One region of the Janthinobacterium sp. GW822-FHT07H11 genome, then DNA from elsewhere that is predicted to be linked to it. Evidence: predicted binding sites of a transcription regulator. Region 1 holds the regulator's gene; the other holds the start of a gene.

The links. The regulator LexA, encoded in region 1, represses DNA repair genes until DNA is damaged. The targets are predictions, from matches to a motif close to ACTGTATNNNNATACAGT.
Region 2: a site for LexA is predicted at 1,556-1,573, ahead of imuA (translesion DNA synthesis-associated protein ImuA). Genes of this name have one in related genera too.

The regions. Positions count from the first base shown of each region.
Region 1 is NZ_CM179507.1:5,085,028-5,088,431, reverse strand. It holds gene AC3RCJ_RS22400 (cystathionine gamma-synthase family protein) at 1-810, shown strand, start outside; gene lexA (transcriptional repressor LexA) at 876-1,511, opposite strand; gene rpsF (30S ribosomal protein S6) at 1,787-2,176, shown strand; gene priB (primosomal replication protein N) at 2,197-2,496, shown strand; gene rpsR (30S ribosomal protein S18) at 2,522-2,812, shown strand; gene rplI (50S ribosomal protein L9) at 2,840-3,295, shown strand.
Region 2 is NZ_CM179507.1:5,238,566-5,241,969, forward strand. It holds gene AC3RCJ_RS23035 (Y-family DNA polymerase) at 1-895, opposite strand, end outside; gene imuA (translesion DNA synthesis-associated protein ImuA) at 825-1,535, opposite strand; gene AC3RCJ_RS23045 (putative Na+/H+ antiporter) at 1,742-3,007, shown strand; gene AC3RCJ_RS23050 (GNAT family N-acetyltransferase) at 3,058-3,404, opposite strand, start outside.

The DNA of each region.
Region 1 (3,404 bases):
ATCACGCCGGCCACGCGGATTGTATTCGTGGAAACTATTGCCAATCCGCGCACGCAGATCGCCGACCTGCAAAAAATCGGTGACTTGTGCCGCGAGAAAGGCATTTTGTATATCGTCGACAACACCATGACGACGCCCTACCTGTTCCGCCCGAAAGCCGTGGGCGCGGGCCTGGTGGTCAACGCCCTGACGAAATCCATCGGCGGCCACGGCAATGCGCTGGGCGGCAGCTTGACGGACACGGGCGTGTTCGACTGGACGCAGTATCCGAATATTTTCGAGAACTACAAGAAGGCGGCGCCGGCGCAGTGGGGCATCGCGCAAATCCGCGCCAAGGCCTTGCGCGACTTCGGCGCCTCGCTGGGTCCGGAAGCGGCGCACCATATCGCCGTCGGCGCGGAAACCATGGCCTTGCGCATGGACCGTACCTGCTCGAACGCGCTGGCGCTGGCCACCATGCTGGCCGCCGACCCGCGCGTGGCGGCAGTGCATTACCCGGGTTTGGCCTCGCACCCGCAGCACGCCTTGGCGACGGATTTGTTCCGCAGCTATGGTTCGCTGTTGAGCTTTGAATTGAAGGACGGCATCGACTGCTTCGATTTCCTCAATCGTCTCCATCTGGCTATTCCGGCCAGCAACCTCGGTGACACGCGCACCCTGGTCATTCCCGTCGCCCACACGATTTTCTATGAGATGGGCGCCGAGCGCCGCGCCAGCATGGGTATCGCCGAGTCGCTGATCCGCGTTTCCGTCGGTATCGAGGATGAGGTGGATTTGCTCGAGGATTTCCGCCAGGCACTCGATGTATAAGTCGCCGGACAAATGAAAAGGGCCGCAACAGTCATGCTGTTGCGGCCCTTTTTGTGTGCAGCGGTTTAATGCCAGCTGCGCATCAAGCCCACGGCCAGGCCTTCCAGGGCGAATTCATCTTCCGGCGACACGGTGATGACCTTGAAGTCCGGGTTTTCCGGCAGCAGTTCGATCACGGAACCCGTCTTCTTGTAGCGCTTGACGGTGACTTCGTCGCCGATGCGGGCCACGACGATCTGGCCGTTCTTGGCGCTGTCGACCTTCTTGACGGCCAATAGATCGCCATCCATGATGCCGGCGTCGCGCATGGACCAGCCGCGCACTTTCAGCAGGAAGTCGGGCTTGGCCGAAAACAGGGCCGGATCGACGTTGTAGCTCGCTTCCAGGTTTTCCTGCGCCAGGATGGGCGAGCCGGCCGCCACCCGGCCGATCAGCGGCAGCGACATCAGCAGGGCCGCCGGCACCTTCGATGGCGCTGTTTCAGCGGCAACGCCGATCAGGCGGATGCCGCGCGAAGTGCCCGGCGAAATCTCGATGGCGCCCTTGCGGGCCAGGGCCTGCAGATGTTCTTCGGCCGCATTGGCCGATTTGAAACCCAATTCGTTGGCGATCTCGGCACGGGTAGGGGGAAAACCCGTGTTTTCAATCGCGTCCTTGATCAGGTTCAGGATTTGTTCTTGTCGTGCTGTCAGCTTGATCATGAGCGGTGGGTGCATACTAAAATGCTGTCTATATGAACAGTCTGTATTTTTGTACAGTATCGCCGACTATGCAAGCGGATTTCGGGCTTTTTGCGTGATTTTGCAAGAAATAGTCGCGCCGGGCTGAAATGCGGGGGTGTGGCGACGTGCTGGTGGCCGTTGCGGAAGGAATGATTGAATACTTCGCCAATAGCGGTTATAATCTTCGGCTGACCTTCCCACACCCGTCTTGACGCCGGGGTGGGCGATTATCAATCCGACCTGAAGGAGTTTGCATGCGTCATTATGAAATAGTCTTTATCGTCCATCCGGACCAAAGCGAGCAAGTGCCCGCGATGATCGAACGCTACAAAGCCAGCGTAACCACCCGCGGCGGTTCGGTTCACCGCGTGGAAGATTGGGGCCGCCGTCAAATGGCTTACTCGATCCAAAAGCTGCCTAAAGCACACTACATCTGCCTGAACATCGAATGCGACAACGAGACCCTGGTCGAGTTGGAAACAGCATTCAAATTCAATGATGCCGTGTTGCGTCACCTGACCGTTAAAATGAAGAAAGCTGAAACAGCTCCTTCGCCGATGATGAAATCGGTACAACGCGAAGACGCGGCCAAAAGCCACCGCACCGAAGCACCAGCAGCCGCTCCAGCCGCAGCAGCAGCTTAATTCTTGACCAGGATCGTGCGCTGAACCAGCTACAAGTTACCGCCATCATTGCCGAGCGCGAAATATTGCGCTATACCCCGGCAGGGCTGCCGATTGTGAATGCAGTATTGCAACACAGTTCGCAGCAGATGGAAGCAGGAATTGCCCGTTTGACCGAGTTTGATGTTGCCGCGCTAGCCGCTGGCGAAATCTCAGGCCGGTTCAGTCAGGCAAGCTTGGGCGGGGTATATCAGTTCACGGGTTTCCTGGCCAGGAAGAGCCGCAACAGCAAGAGTTTGGTGTTTCACATCATTGATTTTAGTGCAGTCATTCCCGACTAGCGCATTTTAGATACAGGAGCCTGACATGGCATTCGGTAAAAAGTTCGACAAAAATAAGCTCAAGCTTAAAGAAAAACGCAAACAGCAAAATCCGTTGTTCAAACGCAAGAAGTTCTGCCGCTTCACCGCAGCTCACGTTGAGCAAGTCGACTACAAAGACGTCGACACGCTGAAAGACTTCGTCCAAGAAAACGGCAAGATCATGCCAGCACGCCTGACCGGTACCAAAGCGCACTACCAGCGCCAAGTCGACACCGCAATCAAGCGCGCTCGCTTCCTCGCGCTGCTGCCATACACCGATCTGCACCACGCTTAATCGGTCAGATATTCCTGGAGAAGAACTATGCAAATCATTCTGTTAGAAAAAGTTGTTAACGTCGGTAACCTCGGCGAAGTCGTCAAAGTCAAAGACGGTTACGCACGTAACTTCCTGATCCCACAACGCCTGGCACGTCGTGCCACGGCTTCGGCCGTTGCTGAATTCGAAGTCAAGCGCGCCGAACTGGAAAAAGCTGCTGCCGCCAAACTGGCTGCATCGCAAGCCCAGGGCGAAAAACTGAGCGGCCTGACCGTTCAAGTTGCTCAAAAAGCTGGCGTCGATGGCCGTCTGTTCGGTTCCGTCACCAACTTCGACATCGCTGAAGCGCTGACCAAGCAAGGTTTTGCTGTTGAAAAAGCACAAATCCGCATGCCTACCGGCCCGCTGAAGATCGTTGGCGAGCACAACGTTTCGGTTGCTCTGCACACCGACGTGGTCGTGGAAGTTGTCATCGCTGTCGTTCCAGACGCGAACGCGTAATCGTCTGCGGGCCTGGCCCGCATGCGCTACCGTACTGTCAAGTACTATGAAAAGCCGGGTTCGCCCGGCTTTTTTGTCGTCTTTTTTTCGCTGATTTTTCGCCCTTTTT
Region 2 (3,404 bases), 150 kb from region 1:
CGCCCAGCGCCAGGTCGATGACGGTGGGCGGGCGCGCCACCCGGCCCCGCTCGTGCGCCAGCAGCAATTGAATGCGCTCGACGGCGAATTGCCGCGCGCACAGCCAGCCCGTCATCTGCTGCAGCAGGCGGCGCGCGCCGAACAGCAGCGCGTCGGCGTGCTCGACGCGGTCGAACAGTTCCAGGCTGGCGCGGAACGTGGGCGGCGCTTCGATCCATGCATACAGTTCCGTGCCGTGGCCATGCGCATCGTCCAGCATGTCGAGCAAGGCGGCGCCGCAACGGCGCTGCAGGCCGGGCCGGGGCAAGTGGCGCAGCTGCCCCAGGGTACGGCAGCCGATGCCGTCCAGCCAGTCGAGCCAGGGGCGCGCGGGCGGCAGCAAGGCGCACGGCAGGCCGTCGAGGCGGCGCACCAGGCTGGCCATGCCCAGCACGCGGCCGCGACGCGTGCTGGCGCGCGCCAGCAGCCAGGCGCCGCGCGCCGTGGGGGCGCACGACAGCTGGGCCGTGTAGCCGAGCGCGCGCAAGCTGGCCGCGATCTGCCGGCACAGGGCGCGCACGCCGCCGAACAGGCGCAGGCTGGCGCCCGCGTCGACCAGCAGGGTCGCCTCCTCGCCCTGCGCCACCAGCGGCGAATATTGCAGCAGCGCCAGCGCCACCGCCTGCAGGGCCTGCGCTTCCAGCCCGGGCGAGCGCTCGTGCAAACGCGCCTGCGGCGCCAGCATCAGCACGCCGCCACGGCGCATGCCCGGCCGGATGCCTGCCGCCCGCGCCAGCGGCGACACGGCCATCACTTGCTCCTGCTCCAGCACCACGCCAAGGCTGTCAGCCGACCAGCGCGGGCAAAACACTTCGAGCGGGAGCCGGGGCAGGCACAGGCCGATCCAGAGTCGCATGACGTAGCAATAAGGAAGGAAGTTGCAGGGGCAGGAACAACGGCGCGTCGCGCTGCGGTCCCCGGCGCTTGATGAAGCCGATCTCGATGCCGCCGGCGGCCGGGCGCACGGACAGGCGCAAGGGCGCCGGCGAGGCATCCTGCGCGCCGTGCAAGGGGCGCAGCATGCAGAACAGGGTGTTGCCCGACTGGGCCGCCAGGTGCAGGCGGCGCAGGCTGTCGGCGCGCACGTGCGATTGCCAGAACAGCAAGGCGCCGCAACTGCCGCTGCGCAAGATATTTTCCGCCGCCCACAGGGCATCCTTGCTGCCGGCGCTTTTGAGCCACAGCAGCTGCGACGGCGCCAGTCCCTGCGCGGCCAGGGCCAGCGCCTGCGGCGGGTGCGGCGGCTGCAGCAGCACGATGGGCAAGCCCGGCAGCTGGGCCAGCGCGGGCGCCAGCAGCCGCAATTCGCCGCTGCCCGGCTGCTGCACCAGCAGATCGATGAGGCTGCCGCCGGGCCAGCCGCCGCCGGGCAGTTGCGCGGACAGGGTGGCAAAGCCCGTGTCCAGGCAGCGCGCGGCGCCCTGGCCCAGCTGCGATGCCCGCCATAAGGACGGGTGCAAGGCTTCCGGCGATGCCATCAATTCGGAATGTTGCATAAAAATACCCAAGCAAGAATACTGTACAAATACACAGTACTATTCGGGCGCGATTTTGGCAAGGCTTATCTGCTCGGGCACCTTGCGGCAGTGTCCGCGCGCATCCGAAAAACCCCGTTTTGCACGGCGATTGCTGTACCATAAGCACTCTCCTTACCGTCGGGCCATGCACCCGGCGACCCTTTTTCTCCATAAGGAAAGCTCATTTGACCACCATACAACTGATCAGCGCGATCATCTTCGGCCTGGCCCTCATCCACACCTTCGCCGCCAAATCCTTCGAGGAACTGGCGCACCGCCATCCGCGCCATGCGGGGCTGCTGCACCTGCTGGGCGAAGTGGAAGTCGTGTTCGGCTTCTGGGCCTTCATCCTGGTCATCGTCATGGCCTTTGTCTCGGGCGGCGATGCGGCCATCGAGTATGCCGAGTCGCGCCAGTACACGGAACCGCTGTTCGTCTTTGTCGTCATGGTTGTGGCCGCCTCGCGCCCCGTGCTCGACGCCGTGCAGCGCCTGTTGAAAGGCGTGGCGCGCGTGATGCCGCTGCGCACGGAACTGGCCCTCGTCTGGCTGGGCCTGGCGCTCGTGCCCCTGACCGGCTCCATGATCACGGAACCGGCCGCCATGACCCTGGCCGCGCTGATGCTGGCGCCGCAAATCTTTCGCCCGGGCATACCCGAATGGCTGAAATACGGCGCTTTGGGCGTGCTGTTCGTCAACGTTTCCATCGGCGGCACCCTCACCTCGTATGCGGCGCCGCCCGTGCTGATGGTGGCTACCACGTGGAACTGGGACAGCGCCTACATGGCCAGCCATTTCGGCTGGAAGGCCGCCATCGCCGTGCTGGTCAACGCCACGGGCGTGAGCATCTTGCTGCGCAAATACCTGCACAGCAATACCTCCGACATCAAGCCGAAAGCGGGCGAGGTGGAAGCGCCGGCAGTGCCGCTGGCCGTCAGCCTCGTGCACATGATCGTGCTGGGCGGCGTGGTGGCCCTGGCGCATCATCCCGTGCTGTTCTTCGGCCTGTTCCTGTTCTTCCTCGGCTTCGTGCAGGCATATGAGCGTTATCAAAGCCCGCTGATCCTGAAAGAGGGTTTATTGGTCGGCTTCTTCCTCGGCGGCCTGGTGGTGCTGGGCGGCATGCAGCAATGGTGGCTGCAGCCCATCGTTTCCAGCCTGAAGCCGCTGGCCCTGTTCTTCGGCGCCCTGGGCTTGACGGCGATCACGGACAATGCGGCCCTCACCTACCTCGGTTCGCTGATCGTCGGCATGACGGAGGAAGCGAAATACATGCTGGTGGCCGGCGCCGTGGCCGGCGGCGGCCTGACCGTCATCGCCAATGCCCCGAACCCGGCTGGCGTCTCCCTGCTGCGCCGCGGTTTCAAGGATGAATCGATCGGCGCCGTCGGCCTGCTGGCGGGCGCCCTGCTGCCGACGGCCGTGGCGGCCCTGGCCTTCCTGGCTTTGTAAGTCTCATCGCGGGGCGGCTGCCGGCCGCCCCCGCCCCCTCAGCTTCGTCCTCAATTTCCTTCATACACGAGAAAGTGCAGGCGGTCATAGAACAGGCTGTAGGCATAGTCGAACGTGCCCACGCTGCGAAAGCCCTTGTGCAGATACACTTGCAGCGCTTCGCTCTTTTCCCACACCGTCAGGGTGATGCGCGCACAGCCCTTGCGGCCGGCCAGGTCGCGGATTCCATGAAACATTTGCCGAAACAGGCCCTGGCCCCGGTATTTCTCGTCGATGGCCAGGCTGCTGACGAAACAGTCGTCGGCGCGCGCATGCGCGAGCACGAAGGCGTCATACGCATCGTCGAGCGCCTTCATGTCATCTCGGTAATACGAGACGGCGCCGCAGGCCTGGAACT